Regions from separate parts of the Paenibacillus sp. 01T443 genome, predicted to be linked through region 1. Evidence: riboswitches for the same ligand, from Rfam matches in the RefSeq annotation. Region 1 holds a riboswitch; each other region holds the start of a gene.

The links. A riboswitch is a leader RNA that binds a small molecule or an ion and turns the genes downstream of it on or off. The one in region 1 is predicted to bind cyclic di-AMP.
Region 2: it holds a riboswitch for cyclic di-AMP, as region 1 does, so the genes downstream of both, AC1DLI_RS03470 (hypothetical protein) here and AC1DLI_RS27960 (ubiquitin-like domain-containing protein) in region 1, are expected to answer to the same signal.
Region 3: it holds a riboswitch for cyclic di-AMP, as region 1 does, so the genes downstream of both, AC1DLI_RS16775 (APC family permease) here and AC1DLI_RS27960 (ubiquitin-like domain-containing protein) in region 1, are expected to answer to the same signal.
Region 4: it holds a riboswitch for cyclic di-AMP, as region 1 does, so the genes downstream of both, AC1DLI_RS05995 (TrkH family potassium uptake protein) here and AC1DLI_RS27960 (ubiquitin-like domain-containing protein) in region 1, are expected to answer to the same signal.

The regions. Positions count from the first base shown of each region.
Region 1 covers NZ_JBFTPE010000022.1:9,989-15,523, reverse strand. The annotation lists gene yabG (sporulation peptidase YabG) at 1-821, opposite strand, end outside; gene rsmA (16S rRNA (adenine(1518)-N(6)/adenine(1519)-N(6))-dimethyltransferase RsmA) at 897-1,820, opposite strand; gene rnmV (ribonuclease M5) at 1,825-2,373, opposite strand; gene AC1DLI_RS27960 (ubiquitin-like domain-containing protein) at 2,498-3,646, opposite strand; cyclic di-AMP (ydaO/yuaA leader) riboswitch at 3,898-4,078, opposite strand; gene AC1DLI_RS27955 (TatD family hydrolase) at 4,263-5,036, opposite strand; gene AC1DLI_RS27950 (HD domain-containing protein) at 5,054-5,535, opposite strand, start outside.
Region 2 covers NZ_JBFTPE010000002.1:194,091-199,625, reverse strand. The annotation lists gene AC1DLI_RS03490 (ABC transporter permease subunit) at 1-132, opposite strand, end outside; gene AC1DLI_RS03485 (ABC transporter permease subunit) at 151-948, opposite strand; gene AC1DLI_RS03480 (ABC transporter ATP-binding protein) at 955-1,839, opposite strand; gene AC1DLI_RS03475 (hypothetical protein) at 1,961-2,386, opposite strand; cyclic di-AMP (ydaO/yuaA leader) riboswitch at 2,393-2,554, opposite strand; cyclic di-AMP (ydaO/yuaA leader) riboswitch at 2,950-3,150, shown strand; cyclic di-AMP (ydaO/yuaA leader) riboswitch at 3,241-3,408, shown strand; gene AC1DLI_RS03470 (hypothetical protein) at 3,578-3,982, shown strand; gene kdpF (K(+)-transporting ATPase subunit F) at 4,106-4,183, shown strand; gene kdpA (potassium-transporting ATPase subunit KdpA) at 4,200-5,535, shown strand, end outside.
Region 3 covers NZ_JBFTPE010000008.1:641,418-646,952, reverse strand. The annotation lists gene AC1DLI_RS16790 (spore coat protein) at 1-190, shown strand, start outside; gene AC1DLI_RS16785 (GIY-YIG nuclease family protein) at 232-1,311, opposite strand; gene AC1DLI_RS16780 (VOC family protein) at 1,518-1,928, opposite strand; cyclic di-AMP (ydaO/yuaA leader) riboswitch at 2,213-2,370, shown strand; gene AC1DLI_RS16775 (APC family permease) at 2,498-4,315, shown strand; gene AC1DLI_RS16770 (alpha/beta-type small acid-soluble spore protein) at 4,416-4,631, opposite strand; gene AC1DLI_RS16765 (GNAT family N-acetyltransferase) at 4,782-5,324, shown strand; gene AC1DLI_RS16760 (MORN repeat-containing protein) at 5,449-5,535, shown strand, end outside.
Region 4 covers NZ_JBFTPE010000003.1:340,695-346,229, reverse strand. The annotation lists gene AC1DLI_RS06005 (cation:proton antiporter) at 1-12, opposite strand, end outside; gene AC1DLI_RS06000 (potassium channel family protein) at 42-704, opposite strand; gene AC1DLI_RS05995 (TrkH family potassium uptake protein) at 724-2,064, opposite strand; cyclic di-AMP (ydaO/yuaA leader) riboswitch at 2,158-2,361, opposite strand; gene AC1DLI_RS05990 (CPBP family intramembrane glutamic endopeptidase) at 2,606-4,234, shown strand; gene uvrC (excinuclease ABC subunit UvrC) at 4,203-5,535, opposite strand, start outside.

The sequences.
Region 1 (5,535 bases):
CCCATTGTCTCAATACCGCCCACACCGTCGATTCCGCTAATCGTGCCGTGAATAACATCCGATAAATTAATGGTGTCTTTAATTGACGTGTAGCTTGCTTTGATAGCTATATAGACCGGATCAAGCGCGTGGATCAATATTCGCCCAGGTGAGCTTGCAAAGTTTGAGCCCACCTGCAGCAGTGCCTCAAAATGTGATTGGCAAGCGCCGGCAATAACGATCAATCCATCTCGATTTCTCTCATATTCACGTGCAACGCGTACGGCATTAACAAAATGCTGTGAGTTTTTGTAGCTGCTTAGGCTGTACAGGTCCATTTGCGCCCGGTTCTTCAGTACACCGTCGTGGCCGGTAATAACGACAATATCCGGTTGAATTTGTGGCAGTAGTCGGTACAGCACATCAGCCATTTGGGATTCATGCACGTGGAGGCCATGCGAAGGGACATGCATCGTATTGTACAACTGCATGCTCTTCTTCAAATAGTTACCGTCGCCGTCGAGATGAAGCACTTTTCCTGGCACTTCAAAAAATGGCTGGCTCTGCTGCAACGCATGCCGAATATTATCTTCGTTCTCAATCGCTTGACGTTCTCGTTCGGAATGCATTCGTTTTAAGGAATCATTTACTTTAATACGAACTTGCTGCACCGCACTTGTCGTTTCTGGATCGCGTATGACCGACAGATCAGGAATCGGAGCATCCGCAAGCAATCGGTAGTCCGTGCCCTTCAGAACGGCAGTATGTGTACGAACAGCCTCAACCTTGAATAGCACGTCACCGCCATACGATTTGCGGACGACCAGGTCCCCTTGCTTCATGGGTAAATCACCTCTTCGTCTATCCTATGGGCAGACAGGGCGAATGGTGAGTATTTTATAACGAAAGGATTGGCTTTACCAGCCCGCCTCCAGCATGCTCCGGCTAATACGGGCAAATTCCTCGAGTGATAGCGTCTCTCCGCGCCTAATCGGATCGATATCGTTCTTCAAAAGCATCTCTGTTAATGCCTCGCGCCGTTCCTTACCCACAAATGCTGTCAGATTGTTGGCTAGCGTCTTCCTGCGCTGTGCGAAGCTGGCCTGTACGACACGGAAAAAATGATCCTCATCCGGCACATCGACTGCCGGCTTGTCGCGCAAAGATAGCTTAATTACGGCAGAATCGACATTTGGCTGTGGAATAAACACCGTATGAGGTACCATACAGACCACCTTAGGCACGCAATAATATTGAACGGCAACGCTGAGACTGCCGTATTCCTTGCCGCCTGGCTTAGCAGCCATCCGCTCTGCCACTTCTTTCTGAATCATGACAACAATATGCTCAAGCGGCAGCTTCTCTTCCAACAGCTTCATCAATATCGGTGTAGTGACATAGTACGGTAAATTCGCCACGACGCTTACGCCAGATACATCAGCAAATTGCTCCGCAAACAGCTGTTTCAAATCCAGCTTGAGCACATCGCCATGAATGACTGTCGTATGTGCTTCATCAGCCAGTACATCCTTCAAAATCGGAATAAGCCGATTATCAATTTCCACAGCCGTCACCTTGCCAGCAGCTTGTGCAAGCCGCTGTGTAAGCGCACCGATGCCAGGGCCAATTTCAAGAGCTCCTTTTGTTTCATCAAGCTCGGCAGCCGCTACGATATTGTTCAAAATATTTTGGTCGATCAGAAAATTTTGGCCCAGGCTTTTCTTAAAGGAAAATCCATATTTCGCAATAATTTCTTTGGTCCGTTTTGGTGTAGCCACTTCAATCGAAGCCTGTTTTACCGCTGACCTGCTTGTAACTTCATTCTGCTCTTGACCACTCATCCGGCTAACCCTCCAGTTCCTCTTCCATTTTGCGGAATGCTTCTATAAATTCCGCTTTGGAAATTCGAAAGCTTGTACAGCGTTTATAAAATTGTTTGCCGTTCGCATACCCAATCCCGAGCAGTCTGCCTATAACCAAACGTCGATTAGACGCATCGGGATGCACAATTAGACCCGCTTCCATTAAATCCTCGAAGCTAACTTCTCCCGCTTCATCCGCCGTCTCTGTACGAAGCTCGGAGAGCGCCGTACGTATCGCTTCAGGACTCGCGTTTTCGATACCGATATCTCCTTTGTACAAGGCCTTCTCCTGCGGCAAAAATGCATGCTTGCATCCTGGTGCATGACGCGCGACTATTTTTCGAATCCGTTCTCCCGCATGATCGGGATCTGTAAATATGATAACGCCTCGACGCTCATTCGCCAGCGCGATTCTCTTCAGCACATCCTCACCGATTGCCGAACCATTTGTCTCAATGGTATCTGCTTCCACCGCCCGTTTGATGGCCACAGTGTCGTCTTTTCCTTCAACGACAATGATCTCTTTGATCATCAAGACATCCCCTTCTACATAAGCTGCATTAACCCCAAAAACATGCAAAAAGAAGAGGCAGTGCCTCTCCTTATGATGGCATATTTAATTGATAATGGCGATAAGATGATGGTAACGATACTTCTTAGCTTGCAGTAGGTTTGTTCGGTCCCAGGACATACACGGTGATGCCTTTTTTTCTTCCGAACTTATTGGCAACCTTCGTGCTATCAAAGTATACGTCAATTTTGTTTCCTTTAATCGCGCTACCTTTATCCTCAGCCCGGCGGAAACCGATTCCTTCAATATATACCCACCAGCCTATTGGAATAACCTTCGGATCAACGGCTATCGTACGTCCCTCTTGTACGCGCGCCCCTGATGCCGTAATTCCATATTGTGGATGGTTTGTATCCTTACCCGTTGAAGCCACACCTGCAGAATAAGCAGTCAGCATGACATTCTTAAGTACCTTCTTCGCCTTGAACGTTACTCCACTTTTCGTTAACGATGCAATGCTCGGGCTTTTGTTCGAGAGCACCGTTACCTTAGGCGCTTCCTTCTTCGTTCCGATCGCAACAACCTGATCAACTGCAGCCGTCTCAACAACCTTGCTGACCATCTTCTTCGAAATAAGAACGCCATCCTCGTATTGCTTCTCGATGCTCTCCACAATGACACCTTGCTTACCGGTTTGCACAAGCTTTTCCTTGCCCGCCGCAAGTGTCGGATCCGACTTTTTCACTATAGAGAATGGCATCGCGCGTTCGGTCTCTGACACCTTCGTGTCAACACGAACAACCGTTACCATCTGCTCAGCATCCAAAACCGTATTGAGTGGAGGTATTACTTTATCTTGACCACGAACTGGAATATGTAATTCCTCGATCGCTGCCTGCACTGTTCTCTCTGTCGTGTACACAGTAGAGGTCTTGCCATCAGCTTTCACAATTACCGGTATCGCATGAGTTACCTCGATACGATCTCCGTCCTTTATTGCCGCGTTAAGCGGTATGGACACCTCATCATGTGGTCCAATTGCGATAGCTTGTTCATCCAGTAGGCGTTGCAGGACCCATTGCTTCGTTTCAACAATGGTTTCTTGTCCGTTCACTACTACGGAGACGCTTTTGACAGCCGTTCCGTACAACAACACCAAAAACATGAAAGTCATAGCGATTGAGATAATAGCACTCAAAAGAATCAAACGCAAGTTTTCACGCTTCCATCGCAATGCGAAAGACATGCTGGATGATCGTTTCCCATGGGTGTCCTTAACCTGGAGTATTCCCACTTCATCGGTCCTCCTTCATAGCCCCGCCGCCAAGTGTTACGCATGATACAACTGACGCGACTATAGTATATTGGCGTGCAAGCACGCAATCCAGTACTACCTTATCGATCCTCCCACCCCCATCTTTAATCCCTATGTCGACATATTTCCGATTATTCGAAAATAAAAAGAAGCCGTCGACAGAGGATCTGTTTCGTGGCTTCCCGAGTAATTGATTACACTGGGATACAGAAAAATGGATGCACGAGGTTGATCACTCTCTATAACGCTTACGAGGTTAGCTGACGGATTCGGGCAAGAGAGTCGCCCTATTCGTTACACAATGCTCATGGCAAAGGCATCGAAATTCACCCCTGAAGAATTCAAAACACGGTACATTAACCCGCATCTGGTTCCCCCGCTCTCCAATTGGAGATTAAGCGCAAACTGGAAATCCAATACAAAATTTTATTGCTCTGAGATGAATCATACCCTCATACGAGGTCAATTGTAAAGATACGATAAAAGACGATTTAAGCGAAAATGGTGGATAAAGAGGGAAAAAATAAGCGATATTCAGTACAAAAATCACTTTTTACGCGATAAAGGTCTTTCATTCTCTTCATTTCTCTCATTTTCATACAATACCAAAACATTTTTTTCCGTTTTCGGTCGTAATTACGCCTATTTCTTCTACCGTTTTACCCAATAATTCGGCCGCGGTCTCTGCTACAAGCGATACAAAAGAGGACTCATTTCGCTTCCCTCTGAATGGATGAGGAGCCAAATATGGAGCATCAGTTTCAATCAAAATCCGATCGAGTGGAACCTGCTTCAGCACCTCTTTCGGCACCCTTGCATTTTGGAATGTAACCGGTCCTCCGAATGAAATATAGAAGTTCATATCCAAGCATTGCTTAGCCGTTTCCCAGCTGCCTGAGAAACAGTGCATAACACCTCCGACCTCAGCTGCATTTTCCTCTTGTAAAATGCGAATGACATCTTCATGTGCATCTCGATTATGGATGACAATCGGCTTTCCTACCTTGCGGGCAAGTCGAATTTGCTCCCGAAATACACGCTGCTGGACATCCTTTGGTGAAGTATCCCAGTGATAGTCAAGACCAATCTCACCAATAGCAACGACCTTTTCATGAGAGCATAGCCGTTCGATCCATTCCAAATCACCAGGAGCCATATCAATGCTGTCTACGGGATGCCAGCCTACCGCTGCATAAATAAAATCGTATTTCTCTGCAAGCGCCATAGTTGTTGGAATTGTTTCACGGTTAAAGCCGATATTGACGAGCATATGCACGCCTGCGTCCTTTGCGCGCTGAATGACTTCATCGCGATCCTCATCGAACTTATATGAGTCTAAATGGGTATGTGTATCAAAAAGTAATGTCATATTTATGTCAGGCTCCTTTAAGCGAGTTTGAATAGGTTTTTTAGTCTTTCTGGGATTAAGTGTATATTTTTTTTAAGCGGCTCCTCTGGGTAATACAAATGATATTCACCTTGATGAAGACCCGTAATTGAACGAACGATGTCGGATTTGGCAGATATTTCGCATATTTCATCCTGAACATCTAACAACAAAATCGGCGCTTTTTCTTTCTTTTCGCCTTCTTTTTTATCTGGACGGTATACGTCATACGGCAGGTCAAAGGGGAAGTCAATCTCCATATGATAATCTGGATTCATTCCTATAGAAGAGAAGCAATCACTAATTTCATTTAGAAGTGCTTCATCAGGATCTTCGATGGTTATGTACTTATATAATTGACGGTTCATAAACCTGCTGCAAAGATCGCTTAGCAAAGGATCCCGCTCCTCAGCCCATTGCGTGAAGGCCGTTTGAACCAAAGCCTCATCCAGCTTTAAATAGTCTTGGACCGTCATCGTGT
Region 2 (5,535 bases), on a different contig from region 1:
GCTCATCGATTGTCCGGTGGAGGATAACCCAGCATATTTGCCCATGCTGGAGGCAATTAAGAATAGGATGCCGATACTCCAGAAAATGAGAGATTTCGTGTATGCTTTCATTTCGATCCAAAATATATTCATTCCAATTCCTCCCCACAATTAAACCGCGTGGATATCCTTCTTGATGTAGACGATATAGCTAATCACCAGTGAAACTACGACGATTCCTGCTCCAGCAAGCAAAAAAGAGGTTTCATAGCTGGAACTTCTTGTGATATCGGCCGTGTCGAAATATTTAAAGGGAGATAAATACCTTTTCGCTTCATCGTCGCTTGTCGATACGAGCATGCCGATGATGAAAAAGGCGAACACGGTTCCAAGTGATACAGTCAGTACGGATTTTATTTTCCGAGCGATGACCGAAGTGACAATGCCCAAGGCAAGAAAAATAAGCTGAACAAAAAACAGCGTAACGGATATCATAAAGAAGGTTGTTGCACTGTACTCTTCCGTCTTTACCTGAGACAGCATAATGCCGGCTGCAGCTAAAAAAACCACGTTCGTAGCAACTAACGAGGTCAATGCCGCCAAAATCTTGGCCGTTAATATGGTGGTTCGCGATACAGGCTTTGTCATAAGAAAATCCGCAGTTTTGTCTCGTATTTCCTTGGAAATGATGGACGTACCTACATTCATTCCTTGAATAGCCCCGCAAAGTGATAAATAGAGAAATATATAGGAATAGAAACCTAGCACCGAACCAAGGTTCTCCACTTCAAGACCGATCGCTTTCCGCACAGCCTCCGGATAACCTTCCAACAGCTTTTTGAACGAATCGATATCTCCTGCAATAGAAGGATACATGGACATGAACAGGATGAGCAGGGCAACCAATGAAACGGACCAAATCAACGTTGATTTTCTATAAAAGTTTAATTCATGAAGAAAGATATTCATCGCTGATCAGACCTCCTTTTCGTAGTAGTGCATAAAGATCTCCTCGAGGTCAGGTTCTTCAATCCATAGGTTTGCGATTTCGACTTCGGCTATCTTTTTCATGACGGTATTAATATCGCCTCTGAATAAGAAGCTTACCGAATGTTCCGCCACTTTAAGATTATCCACGCCGGCTATGTTGAAGAAATCCTGTTCTGCTGTTGCCTTTGTTTCGATTTTGAATTTTTTATAATTGTTTTCTTTTAACGTGCTGATCTTTTCGACCGTGACGATTTTGCCTTCCTTTATGATGGCGACCCGATCGCATAAACGCTGAACCTCGCTTAAGATATGGGATGAAAACAAGATGGTTGCTCCCTTTTTATTCTCCTCCAGCAGCAGATCGAAGAATCTTTGCTGCATTAACGGATCAAGGCCGCTGGTCGGTTCATCGAGTATGATTAATTTGGGTTCGTGAAGCAATCCTTGGACAATCCCGACTTTCTTTTTGTTGCCGAGCGATAAGTCGTCGATTTTCTTTTTTAAATCAAGATCCATGATCTCAGCCAGCTCTTTGATTCTTTTGCTGCAATCCTTCTTGTAAAAGCTTGCCGAGTATTTTAAGAGGTCGATCACCTTCATATTGTCATAATAGAAAACCTCCGAAGGCAAATATCCGATTTGCTTGGCAATTTCGGGGGCAAACTTGATGCAATCCTTGCCGAAGATCTCGGCTTTGCCGCTAGTCGGGTAAATCAGAGACAACAAAGTTCTGATCGTCGTAGATTTTCCAGCTCCGTTCGGTCCGATGAACCCGAAAATTTCGCCTTCTTCAACATGAAAGCTGACTTTCGTGATTCCCCTTGCTTTCCCGTACGTTTTGGTCAAGTCGCTGATATTTATGACATTCATGGTAAAACCTCCTCGTATTATGAGTGGGTAGAAATGCTTTTATCTATTTGTAAAATGCTATTTTCAATATCTCCCAATATACCTCCATCTCCGCAAAAGTTATCGAATCCGCTAGGTGTTATTAGAATAAAGATACGTAAGAGACAGCTCGTTCTAGAAGAGCAGATTCTTCAGCTTGGTACTCTTGGTAATTAAGAGAGGTTGGCTGTGCGCCTACTTGCTCCGCAGCATTGAAAAACAAACGATAAATGCGCTCATCCTTTGAGGCTCTATCCTGATAACGATCTGTAAAATAGGTTTGGTGATTAATACCGATAAAACGAAGAAGCAGGCTGCTCCAGTTGATCCAGTCGAGAGGTTTTTCGGATCTGCTAATAAATAATTCACTCCAACCGTGACCCAAATTGCTTGTAATACGAAGACGAACTAGAAAACCAGAGGAGTCAGCTTCGAAAGCGGGGATGACAAAAACCTCGATTCTTTTAATACGTATAGAAGAAAGCTGTTCATCCAAACAAGGTAAAGGGACTGCAGTTTGTGTCAACATAAATAAAATCTCTCCTCAGTTCGCTTACGAAGTTAGCTGACGGATTCGGACTAGAGAGCTGCCCTACCGGAGGCTTAAGCTCCGGACTCACCCCATGCAAACGTACAATGTTGCCGCTCGCGATTGGTTCCCCCGTTTTTTCATTGAAAAATTCAGCGATAATTGTTTGCCGTAGTCGGCTTGCCGTCTATAGTAAACCCGCAGCCATCTTTTGTAAAACATAGGTTTTTGGGGATTTGGCGCCATATTGTCATTTATAAAGTAATACGATCATTTCATGCGCTAAAAGAGGTTTATTCTTCAAAAATCTCGCTGATGCTCACTCATTCTCATATTTGAAGAAATCTGTTTATTTGCTTAGTATTTCAGTATATAGGCTACTGTCATTAATTATAAAAACGAGAGATAAACGTAGAAATAGTGAGGTATACCGAGATAGTGATCAATGAAAGCGTTGACACTATCTCTTTTTTGTCTATAATGACTTGATTTGACCTGCGAGGCCTCTTTACAGCAGGTTTAGCGAGGAGTAAGATTCGATACAGGATTTACAATAAGTTTCGATTGACTGATCGCTGAGTTTCCGTGAAAGCGGAAAGCGGGGGAACCAAATGTTAGGCAGTGCGCATGTTCGATGTGAGAGTCGGATGGCAGCATTGCAGGGGTGAATCTTTGACCTGGCACCATGGATGCCAGGCAAAGTAGGGCGACTCTCACCGCCCGAATCCGTCAGCTAACCTCGTAAGCGTGGATCGAGAGAGGAATGATGAAACTTGTGATCGATTAATTTCGACCGCAGAGTCATATGCCTCTGCGGTTTTTTGCTGTCCAAAACAGGAGCAGCTGGTAAGAAAGGATCTAAAACGCTGAGTCCTGCAGCAGCAGGAGCGGGGGAACCAACGAGCGTTCGTGTGCAAATACGAATCGTCTCATGGGGTGAATCACTTGGACTTTGCCAAGCGTAGGGCGACTCTCACGCCCGAATCCGACAGCTAACCTCGCAAGCGTACTCGAGAGAGGCAACAACCATCGCGCTACCTGCGGCTTTATTATGCAAAACGAGCTTCGCCGTCAAATGGCGGTATAAGCCGTTTATGCTCGGCTGCGGGTCAAGAAGCTGCGGGGAAAGTTCCTCTTTTCCTAAGGCTTCTTTTTTGTTGCCTTTTTTTCAACATTTGGAGGAGAACCGCTTTGGAAAATGAGCATATTATTGTCGCCGGGCTAAGCGAGTCTGGCAAATCGTTCATAAAAATTTTGGAATTTCACGAGCTTCCTTTCATGGTGCTGACCAACAGCAAGCAAGAGGAGAAGCTGCTTCGGAGACAGGGAATAGCTAATGTGCTCTATGTGGATACTAATGATAGGAAAAGCTGGGATGTACCGGATTTTTATATCCGTGAGGTTTTCATATTTGAGAGCAGTTTCACGCTAAGCTGTCGTTTTGTGCAGTGCTGTAGGGCATGGACGTCAAAGTCCATTTACGTGATTACGCAGTCATGGAATCCGCGGGCCATTTACAAAGGTCTTGGAGCAGATCATATCGTTTATTCAAAAAACGGCGAGGTAGGTTTTTTATTAAACAAATGCAGGAAATGATGCAGGAGGAATTCCTATGGTAGATGTGTATATGGTTATTGTCTTAATAGCATGCTTTGGTTTGTTTTACGGTTTTTTGACTTGGTGCGGCAATGTCATTGAGCAATCGGGAGGCGATAACGGATGATTATTGTGACCATTCTGGGGTTGTTCGTCTTCGTCTATTTGATCTATGCCTTAATTAATCCGGAAAAATTTTAGCCCAGGAGGAGTTACGATGGATATTTTACAGATGCTGGTAGTCATTGCAGTTCTCGTCCTGCTTGTCAAGCCGCTAGGTACGTACGTCTACCATGTATTTTCGAATGAACAGAATCGTTTGGACAAAGTTTACGGAGGCACGGAACGGTTCATTTACAAGCTTATCGGCTTAAAACACCGTGAGGGAATGAGCTGGAAGGTATACGCGCTAAGCTTTATTGCGACAAATATCGTTTTGGTAGCGTTCAGCTATCTGATTCTGCGGTTGCAAAACGCGCTGCCGTTCAATCCGAACGCGATGGGCAGTATGGAGCCAACGCTTGCCTTCAATACCGTTATCAGCTTTATGACGAATACAAACCTGCAGCATTATAGCGGGGAAAGTGCCTTATCTTATTTCTCGCAAATGGCCGTCATCATGATGATGATGTTCACCTCCGCGGCGACGGGCTTCTCGGCAGCTATCGCATTTGTTCGCGGAATAACGAGCAAAGGCAAAACGATCGGTAATTTCTTTGAGGATTTCGTTAAGGCGCATACGAGAATATTTCTTCCTATTTCCTTCATTATTACACTTGTGCTTGTAGTGCTTCAGGTGCCGCAAACGCTCGATCCGACGTTAACGGTCAAGACGCTGGAAGGCGCAATGCAGCAAATTGCGATCGGGCCTGTAGCTTCACTGGAATCGATCAAGCATTTGGGAACGAACGGCGGCGGATTTTTTGGCGTCAACTCGGCCCATCCGTTTGAGAATCCGAATCCACTCACTAACGTAATTGAAATTTTATGCATGTGGGCACTGCCTGCTGCATTACCTTACACGTTCGGGCTATTCGCTAAGAATAAAAAGCAAGGCTGGGTTATTTTCTCAGCGATGATGTGCTTGTTCCTCGTCTTCCTGAGCGTTGCCTATACATCGGAGAAAGTCGGAAGCCCGGCGATGAACGCTCTTGGCATCGACGCTTCGCAAGGCAGCATGGAAGGCAAGGAGGTTCGCTTCGGTATCGCGCAATCCGCGCTGTTCACGACGGTGACTGCGGCCGCAACGACCGGCACCGTAAACAATATGCATGATACGCTTACTCCGCTTGGCGGTTTAGTACCGCTCGCGGAAATGATGCTCAATGTTGTTTTCGGCGGCAAAGGCGTCGGGCTTATCAATATGCTTATGTATGCGATATTGGCTGTATTTATATGCGGGCTAATGGTCGGCAGGACGCCGGAGTTTCTTGGGCGCAAAATCGAACCGCGTGAAATGAAGCTGATTGCGATAGCCATATTGGCTCATCCTTTCATTATATTAGTGCCGACTGCGATCGCCTTCATGAGCGATCTCGGAACCGTCGCGATAA
Region 3 (5,535 bases), on a different contig from region 1:
GGTCGTACGCCGGGTGCTGGCTTCGCAGGTGCAAAATTTTATTGAAATGGCCTATGAATTATTTATGTATCAAAATAAACATGCCTATTACCAAGTGCCGCAATTAGCAGCCAATGATATGCAAATCATGCTTAATGCTTTTGTGCCTGCAAACGGTATGCCGCAAATGCCGGCTAATACAATTCATTAATTTGGCATGAAAGGAAGGCTGCCCTATGGCGGCCTTTTTTTTTATAGCATCTGCCGATTGATTCGGTACTCATAATTGTTTTTACAAAGTTGAAGGAGATCGTATTTTAGTCCTCGCTTAGGCTGTGTGAGGATTATTTGCTTTTCTCCTCTTTTTTTTAGGGATGCCTGTACTTTCTTCCGGTCGGAGACGTTACTCACAATTAATTCATCTGGCTTTGACTCGGCATATCTCGTTATGATAAATTGATCGCCGGCAGCTTCATCTCTCGATTCTCCAAGCTCAAACATCTGAAAGTCGCTAAGCATCCCCGCTTGAACTTTTGCAACCAGCACATGGGAATGACCAAAGTAGATAACATCCTGATCGATTACGGCTTCCCTGTCTACGATCTGTTTGTCTTCGGCTTGCTCCAAATTTCGTATGCTGATGAGCATTTGCTGCGCTTTTTCAAACTCCATTTTTGACGCATAAGTCTCCATTTGGGTATATAGGATTTCAATCAGGCCTTTGCCTCGATGAGCGAGCAGCTCCGAGGCTTGGCGGACGTTATTCAAGTAGTCCTGCTTCGTTATTTTGCCTTCGCATATGCCGCTGCATTTACCGATATGGTAAAGAAGGCAAACTTGCTTTGGCATGGTTTTGCAGGTGCGAAGACCGTAATGCTCGGTTACGAATTCAAGCAGCGCATCTCGAAATCGCGCGTTTTTAAAAGGGCCTAACCGATGTGTTTCCTCTGGTTCAGCGATTTTCTGTTGACGGCTGCGGTTCCGGTAATACACATCCAAACGCGGAAGCGGGTCGGCCGTAAGCTGCAAATAAGCATAGCCGCTGTTATCTCTTTTTAATGCTCGATTAAAGGGAGGCTTATGAATTTTTATTAAGTTATTCTCGAGGAGTAAGCTCTCAGCTTCATTATTGACAAGGACGACCTCAATGGACGATATTTCCTGTACAAGCTGCTTAATCCTTCGATGGGTATGGTTTTTCGTGAAATAGGAACGCAGCCGGCTTCGCAGGTTTTTGGATTTTCCGACGTAGAGGATGCTGCCTTCTTTATTTTTCATCAGATAGCAGCCGGGGCTTATCGGGTATTCGGCTGCCTTGAACAAGAATGACACCAAGCATCCTCCTCCTCATATGATTTGATGGTATGACGAAAAAATAGAGACAAAAGAGAATGATTTCATCCGACACTATTCGACAATCGTATGAATAATTCCTTGTTTTACAAATAGGATAAAATAACGAAGAAAAGAGGAGACGGCCCTCTGCACAGGGGACGTCTCCTCTTCATGTCAAACGTATTCTCCGATATCGAAATCGGTTAGGCTTGACTTGCGTTTGATTCAGTGGTGATCATCCAGCGTATACCGAATTTGTCTTCGATTTGTCCGAATAAGGAGCCCCAGAAAGCAGGCTCTAAAGGCTGATGGATTTGGCCGCCGATTGCTAATTGATTGAAGGCTTGCCGTGCTTCAGCTTCTGAAGCGAATTCAAGGTTTAAATGAACGGCGTTTCCGCTCTGCACAGGCTCAAACACAGAGTCTGACATAAAGAAATTGACGCCTGCGGCATTGAAACAGAGGTGAATGATTTTGTCTTTGAGCTCCTCGCGTGCGTCGGGAAGCTGGCCATGCGTCAGAATGGAATTGATTTCTCCTCCAAGTGCCTGCATGTAAAATTCGGATTGCGCTCTTGCGTCCTCGGAAATGATGTAGGTTGTGTATTTTGCCATTCTAAAACATCCTTTCTTAGTGGGTTTAAACATACTCCAATCGTATCATATAAAGCGGGCATCGATTTCTTACGGATTGCTATTCTATTAATCAGATGTTTTTATGAAAATCAAAGGGATTTCAAGCATGTGAGCGATAAGAAAAGAATGCATAGGTTGTAAGCGGTTAAATGATTCCGCATGATTCCAAATCAAATCATTTTAGACATTTATGATCGTTTACAATGGCAATGGAAAGGAGTAAGATTCAGAACGTAATCCAATGCCGTAACATTTTCTGATATTATCCTTGATCGCTGAGTTCTGAAAAAGAAGCGGGGGAACCATGGAGACCGATCATTCGATCTTGTCTCAGGGGTGAATCACTTGGCTTTGCCAAGCGTAGGGCGACTTTTGCGTCCGAATCCGACAGCTAACCTCGTAAGCGTCCAGAAGAGGAATTTATCACGAACGAACCAAGTTTATTTGGTAAGCCGTGGGAAAGTCCTTACTTTCCTGCGGCTTTTTTTGTGTTCTAAACGGTATTTGACATTTTATTAGAGTACAAGGATAGGAAATGGGGAGCAATTATGGTCAGCAGATTTAAACGATTGATTATCGGACGTCCGATGAAAAGCTCGGAAATTGAAGGTGAAAAGCTGAGCAAGCTTAAGGCGCTTGCGGTGCTTTCGTCAGATGCTTTATCCTCGGTCGCATACGGCACGGAGCAAATTTTAATTGTGCTGATGGTTGTCGGATTTACAGCGGTTTGGTATTCCATTCCAATCTCCATCGCTGTGCTAGGTCTTTTATTGGTGCTTATTTTATCGTATCGCCAAACGATTTTCTCTTATCCTTCCGGCGGCGGCGCTTATATTGTCGCGAAGGATAATCTCGGCGTTTCTACCGGTCTGTTAGCAGGAGGATCGCTGCTAGTCGATTATATTCTGACTGTTGCGGTCAGTACGTCGGCGGGGACGGATGCCATTACGTCAGCGTTTCCTTCGCTTCATGATCACCGGGTCCTCATTGCTTTAGTTATGATCTTTCTTCTGACTATTATTAATTTGCGGGGTATCACGGAATCGGCTTCGGTGCTGGCCATGCCGGTCTACTTGTTCGTAATCGCCATTTTCGTATTGATTATTTCCGGCGTTATAAAATATTTGGCAGGCGGCGTTCCGGCAGCTGCTCCTGAAATGGGTGCTGCAGTCTCGAACATCAGTTTATTCCTTCTGCTAAAGGCTTTCAGTTCGGGCTGCTCAGCGCTCACGGGCGTGGAGGCGATGTCCAATGCGATTCCAAACTTTAAACAGCCGGCCGAGCGCAATGCGGCAACTACGCTTATTATGATGGGGACGATTCTAGGCGCAATGTTTATCGGCATAAGCCTGCTTGCCTATTGGTATGGCATAATTCCGAATGAGAAAGAAACCGTCGTATCGCAAATCGCGAATGCTACCTTTGGCAGAGGCGTCATTTATTATGTGATTCAGGGCGTTACGGCGCTCATTTTATTTCTGGCGGCAAATACAGCTTACGCAGCATTCCCGCTGCTTGCCTTCATGCTGGCAAAAGATAAATATATGCCGAATATGTTCATGGCGCGTGGCGACCGTTTGGGCTTTTCGAACGGCATTATTATTTTGGGCGTCTTATCTGCATTATTGGTTATCGCTTTTCACGGCAACACCGAAAGCTTAATTCCGCTATATGCAGTGGGTGTATTTATACCATTTACGCTTTCCCAGCTGGGCATGATGGTACGTTGGGTGAAGCTGAAGCCGGCCGGATGGCTTTCACGTTTCATAATTAATACAATCGGCATGCTTACAACGCTGGCAATTACCTTAATTTTTATTTTTACAAAGTTTAGCCACGTTTGGATGGTGTTTATCTTTCTGCCGCTCGTTATCTTATTGTTTTATGGAATTCACCGTCATTACTGCAACATGTCAGACGAACTGCGGATTAATATGTCAGTAGATAAACCGGTTATAAAAGGGAGCACGATTGTGGTTCCCATTGCGGGAATAACGCGTGTCGTTAATCATTCCCTTAGCTATGCCAAATCGTTGACGGATAATGTCGTTGCCGTTTACGTTGGATTTGATGACGAGGACATTGAACGAATGGAAAAGAAGTGGGAAGAATGGAACCCCGGAGTCCGGCTCATTGTTCTTCGGTCGAGCTATCGGAGCATCATTAGACCTCTGATGAGGTTTATTGATACAATAGAATGGAAAACGGCTGAAACGGATCATATTACCATTCTCATTCCGCAGTTTATTACAAAGCATTGGTGGCATTATTTTCTGCACAACCAAACGAGCTTAATGCTCCGTGCCTATCTATTTACACAAAAGGATGTGGTTATCGCGACCGTGCCTTACCACCTTCAGAAATAGGAATAGAATAGCTTGATTCGGCAGCATCCATTGGGGATCGGGATCGATCCAGTCACAGAAGAAAAGCCCTCCAGCAATAGGAGGGCTTTTCGGCGGCTGATTAGAAGTTGCGTCCACCTAATTGTTGTTCCGCGATTTGAACAAGCTTTTTCGTAATGTATCCGCCAATCGAACCAGCATCGCGCGTGGAAAGATTACCATTGTAACCATCCTGCGAGAACGAAACGCCAAGCTGCTGCGCAGCCTCTGTTTTCAATTGCTCAATCGCTCCTCTTGCTTGTGGTACAACCAATGTATTCGAACTTTTTCTGCTCATTAAAATCACTCCTTCTTGGGATGTGAGGTTATTATGTGGTGTGTATTGTAAATGTATACAAGAAAACGGTCAGAATTTTCAAATTTTTTTCGAAATGTTTCAAGACCTCGAGAAACAGAAAAACAATGAATTTTTCGAAAGGAGAAATGGATGATGCAAGGTGAAAATATCTACCTGCTGCCAATGGCAGTGGGCCATGCAGAAGAGCTGCTTGCGCTTCGCTTGAGAAATTACCATTTTTTCAATCCCTTTGAGCCGATTCGGCCTGAGCCTTATTTTACGTTAGAAGAACAGAAGAAAATGATTGAAGCCGGGATCAGAGGGGCAGAACAGGATCAAAATTATGTGTTTGGCGTTTTTTTACAGCATACAGATAAGCTTATAGGACGTATCGAGCTATCAGGAGTCGCCCGGGGTCCTTTCCAAAATGCGAACCTTGGTTATTTTCTAGATCACGGGGAGAACGGCAAGGGTTATATGACAGAAGCCATCGCGCTATGCGTAAATTATGCTTTTAATCAACTAGGGCTTCACCGTATTCAAGCGGGTGTCATGCCAAGAAACCAACCCTCTATTCGGGTATTGGAGAAAGGAGGTTTTCGTCATGAAGGACTTGCGAGCAAATATTTGAAAATAAACGGAATATGGGAGGATCATGCATTGTATGCCAGGACAGTGGAGGATATTAACTGATATTTCTAAACCATAAGGAAAAGAAATCCTTTTTCGTTTTTTAAACCTGTTTCGAAATCGCATACCTCGTTTATTATCCTAATAGAATGAACTAATATAACCAGATAAGGGGAAGTGATGGTCGATGAAAAAAACGGTCATGATGATGTTCAGCTTTGCTTTAGTATTTGTTCTAACAGCAGCCGCAGGGGGAGCATCGAAAGCTGAAGCA
Region 4 (5,535 bases), on a different contig from region 1:
TTCCAACTGCATCTCACTTCCGTTCTTGAAGCTGAGGCTTCTTAGCGTATTACCGTTTCCTCAAAGTCTTCGATTTGCTCATTCGTTCCAATAATAACCATCACATCGCGTAAAGCAAGCACGTCCGTTGCCGTAGGCGCAATAATAATACCGCTTGGCTTATTAATGGCTACGATGCTGCAGCCAAATCTGGCGCGCGGATTTAAATCATGCAGCGATTTACCGTCCAAGCATTGGGGTACCGCAAGCTCCGCAATAGTATATTCCTTTGAAAGCTCAATATAATCGAGCAGGTTCGGAGAAACGAGCTGATGCGCAACCCTGATTCCCATATCTCTCTCCGGATAGACGACACGGTCAACGCCTATTTTCTCAAGCACGCGACCATGAAGCTCACTCATCGCCTTGGCGACAACTTGCTTTACGCCTAAGTCCTTAAGCAGAATCGTCGTCAAAATACTGGATTGAATGTCATCGCCAATTGCGACAACACCGCAGTCAAAGTTCCGCACGCCGAGCGAACGCAGCGTTTCCTCATCTGTGCAGTCGGCCGATACGGCATAGGTAAGCACGCCGCTCATTTCCTGAACGGCTTCCTCATCCTTGTCAATGCCGAGTACCTCATGACCGAGCTCAACGAGCTCCCGTCCCAGGCTTGAGCCAAAACGGCCTAATCCAATAATGACAAACTGCTTCTTCTTTATTCCCACTTGCGTATGTCTCCTATCCAATCGTAATTTTGCCTTCAGGATGCCGGTACAATTCTTTTTCTGTGCGCGGTCCTAACGCATAAGCAAGCGTCAATGGACCAAGCCGACCAGCAAACATCGTTAATGCAATGACTATTTTCCCAACATTGCTGAGCTCTGGCGTAACGCCCACGGACAAGCCTACCGTACCGAAGGCTGACGTCGCTTCGAACAACAGTTTAATAAACGCTTGATCCTCGGTCATCGACAAGATCATCGTAACGACAATGACCAGCCCTAGTGAAATCAAGGTAATGGTAAGCGCCTTGAAAATCCTGTCTTTGCCGAGCCGGTACCGAAAGAGCACGATATCATCACGTCCGCGAATCATCGCAACAACGGCACCAATCAAAGTCGTAAAGGTCGTTGTCTTAATCCCGCCGCCGGTTGACCCGGGTGACGCACCGATGAACATCAAAATGATCGTAAAAAATACGGTGGCCTGACGAAGAGCCGTATAATCCAGCGTATTAGCCCCTGCTGTCCTTGGCGTTACAGACTGGAAAAAAGAGGACCAAATTTTACCGCTCCAGTCCAAAGACCCAAGCGTCTTCGAATTGGAAAATTCAAAAACAAAAATAACGATTGCACCTACTGCTATTAATGTTCCCGTCATGGAAAGAACAACTTTACTATGCAGCGATAACCTTTGGTTTTTACGGAATTCCATTAGATCCGACATAACGACAAAGCCCAAGCCTCCCGTTATGATGAGCATCATAGCTGCTATATTGACGATCGGGTCCTCTACATAAAGCGTAAGGCTTCGGTAGTTTCCGAAAATATCAAACCCGGCGTTATTGAACAACGATACGGCGTGGAATGCACCGAAAAACAACGCTTTGCCTATAGGCATATCAAATGTAAACCTGGTGGAAAAAAGGATAAATCCGACAAATTCGATTGTTAATGAATAAACGATAACCCGCCTGATCAATCTTACGATTCCTTCCATGCTCGATTGATTCATAGCCTCCTGCAGCAATAACCGCTCGCGTAATGAAATTTTCTTGCGCAGCACGAGCGCGACAAGCGTTGCCATTGTCATAAAGCCGAGTCCGCCGAGCTGGAACAGGCACATTAATATAACCTGACCCGCCACCGAAAAATAAGTGCCTGTATCTACGACAACCAGCCCCGTTACGCAGGTGGCTGACGTTGCCGTAAACAATGCGTCTATAAAAGGCAGCCTCTCCCCGTTCGCCGATGCAAACGGCATGGATAATAACAGTGCACCCAGTAATATAATAAGAGCAAACCCGCTTACCAATATCCGTGGGGGCGACCATTTAAGAACATTCCAATCAACTTTCATTCTTCTAACCTTCTTCAGCGATATGTCATAACCAATCAATATCTATATTTAAGCATAAAAAAAAGCACTGAAACTCAAGTGCTCTATGCGATGAGTCCTGTTCCATGATGCCTACGAGGTTAGCTGACGGATTCGGGCCTGGACAGGCAGCCCTATTCGGCGGCGGAAGACAATGCTTCACCGCTAAAATTCACCCCATGCCGCCAATTATGAATCGATTCGCCTGAATCTCAATCATATCTTTTGACAGCTTTATGGTTCCCCCGATTTCCTTAGGAAATTCGGCTTGCTATGCGATTTGTATGACGTTAACGATTATAATCCCAAAGCAGTCTTGATATAAAGCTGACGTTTGGGACAAACAAGACGATTTTAGACCAAATAAGGGCAACCGGACGAAGCAGTAAGCATCAAGCTTGCCGGACATCGTTATTTCGCATTATTTTGAGAGTAAACGTGCTTTTTCATTGGATAATTCAGGGATTTATATGTTAAGGTATTGGAATAAGCTATTTATTAAAAGGACAGTTGAGGTGAACCCATGATTGATTCAATCAAGCCGAATGAATGGAAACGTTTTCTATGGGCTGCGATTGCCTGCTTCCTCATTTACGCTGCTGTTGAAGTAGGACCCATGATCGCATCCATCGTTTCCGGAGAAATAGACACAAAGGTTATTGAAAAGACTGCCGCCGAGGACCGCGCTTCTGCTTTCGCCGAGAAGCAAACGGGCCTTCAGGTGAAATCGGCGAAAGCCGTGCATCAAACCGATAAGCTGATGAACGGCTACTTATCCAAGCATAAGCTGATCGAAACGTATAGCGATAAATATGATCAGAGCTTTCCTACGGATACGTTTCAAGTCGATTTGAAATTTACGGACGGCGGAAACGGCTTCGTATATGTACATATGCAAAGTGAAAAGATCGTAGCCTGGAACTTTCATATTGACGGACAAGAGCTGGCAGACGCTGATAAAAACAAGGTGGTTAATGCTTTTCTAGCCACTCAGAGCCTTGGAGGCGCTGCATTTAAAGAAAGTAAAATAGAAGAAAACGGCGAGTGGCATGGCGAAGCGCCTGCCGGCTATGTCATCGAAGAAGCTGCGCTTAACATCGATATCTACGCGCAGAACATCCATGGAAAAAACATGGTCACCAAATATAAACCAGCATTCGTTGCACCTGCTGACTATATCAAATATGTGAAGAAGCAGGATAAATGGGCAGGCTTCCTTACCGGCTTCGGTTACATGTTCATGAGCTTCGTTCTTTTTGTTCTAGCCATTATTTACGCAGTGCTGTACCGAAAATTCACGTCTTTCAAATACGGCATTATTTTGACCGTCGTTTATTTTATCACCTATATCATTATGAACTTGAATGTACTCGACGGCATTCGAGCTTCGTTAGGCGAAAACGAGCTGGCCGGGCAAGCTGTCCTGTTTACTGCCATATTCACAGTTCTGTTAACCATTCCGATGGCCGGATCCATATATATCTCAATCGTAGCCGGCGACGGACTATGGAAAGCCCAGGGCCGTGCCTTATGGCCGCGATTCGGTCAGAAGGGGTATGGAGATTATGTATGGCGGAGCATGGGGCTTGCTTATTTATTCGCAATTATTTTGTTTGCCGTTCAATCGGTTATCTTCATTGCGCTTAGGCTGACGATCGGTACTTGGGATACGTCTGATGCTACCCAATCGCCTTACAATATGGGCATTCTATGGCTCATGCCCGTCCTTGCTTGGGCTGCCGCTATTTCCGAGGAAGCCGTCTTCCGCTTCTTCGGCATCGGGTTATTCCGCAGATGGTTCAAAAATACGTTTGCCGCAGCGCTGTTCCCTACTCTATTTTGGGCGCTTGGGCATGTGATGTATCCGTTCTACCCGTCCTCGACAAGATTGATCGAGCTGATGATTATCGGCCTTCTGTTCAGCTTTATTTTCGTCAGATACGGCTTCATTACGGCGATGTTCACCCATGCGATCTTTAACAGCGTAGCGGTTGGCATGTCCTTGCTTACGATCGGAACAGCGCCTAATATCATCTCGGCTATCTTTTTCTCGGTGCTGCCAGTCATTATTGCGTTTGTTCTCAAATATTTTAGCCGCAAAAAAGAAAAGAAGCCGTCATTTACGACGACTCCTCCCCTAGAGCAGCTATAATTTGCGAAGCTAATTTATCCCCTATAGACAGAGGCCGAAAGTCTTCGACTGAGGCCTCTTTTATTTTCTTGATGGAGCCAAAATGCTTAAGCAGAAGTTTCCGGCGCTTCTCGCCAATGCCAGGGATCGAATCGAGCTTCGACTCCACCATCGACTTGGCCCGCTGCTCCCGGTGGAACGTAATCGCAAAGCGATGCACTTCGTCCTGAATGCGCTGCAGCAAATAAAATTCTTGGCTGTCGCGCGGCAACGGAACAATCTCCGCCGGATCGCCGGTCATGAGCTGAGCCGTCTTATGCTTCGCATCCTTCACTAGCCCGCATACGGGAATGAAAAGTCCAAGCTCATTCTCAAGCACATCAAGCGCCGCCGAAATCTGTCCCTTCCCGCCATCGACAACGATCAGATCCGGAGGCGTAATTTCCTCCTTGAGCACACGCTCGTAACGGCGCCTTATAACCTCTCGCATCGTTTCGTAATCATCCGGGCCCTTCACGGTCTTGACCTTGTATTTGCGGTATTCCTTGCGGTCTGGCTTGCCGTCCGTGAAGACGACCATTGCTGAGACGGGGTTCGTACCTTGAATGTTCGAGTTATCAAAAGCTTCGATTCTGCGAACTTCTTCCAAACCGAGCCAACCGGCTAACGACTCCGACGCTTTGACGCTGCGCTCCTCGTCCCGCTCGATGAGACGGAACTTCTCGTCCAGCATGACCTTCGCGTTGTCGATCGCCATCGTCACGACCTCGCTCTTGCGTCCCCGCTGCGGCATCAGTACCTTAACCTTGAGCCAGCTGTGCAGGGAAGCAATAACATCATCCGCATGCGAGGAGATCTCGTCTGCGGCCGCAGACCCATCGGCTGCTTCGGCTTGCTCATACTCTGGGGGCAGCGGCAGCAAAATTTGTTTCGGGAGTGCGGGATTGTCGCTGTAGTACTGCGTCACAAACGTCATGAAATCGTCGTAGGCTTCCCCGTAATAGGGGAAGGTCGTCCCATGCCGTTCGATAAGCTTACCTTGGCGCATATAAAGAATTTGCACACACATCCAGCCCTTATCTACCGCAAAGCCAAAGATATCGCGGTCAAGCGCATCAGACATCGTAATTTTCTGTTTCTCCATGACGGCATCAATCGCAATCAGTTGATCCCTGAGCTCCTTGGCCCGCTCGAATTCCAGCTTCTCTGCCGCTTCTTCCATCTTGCGCTGCAGCTCTATTTTCACTACATCCTGACCGCCGTTTAGAAACCGCGAAATTTCTTGGATCATGCGGTCATACTCCGTTTGCTCCACATCGAAT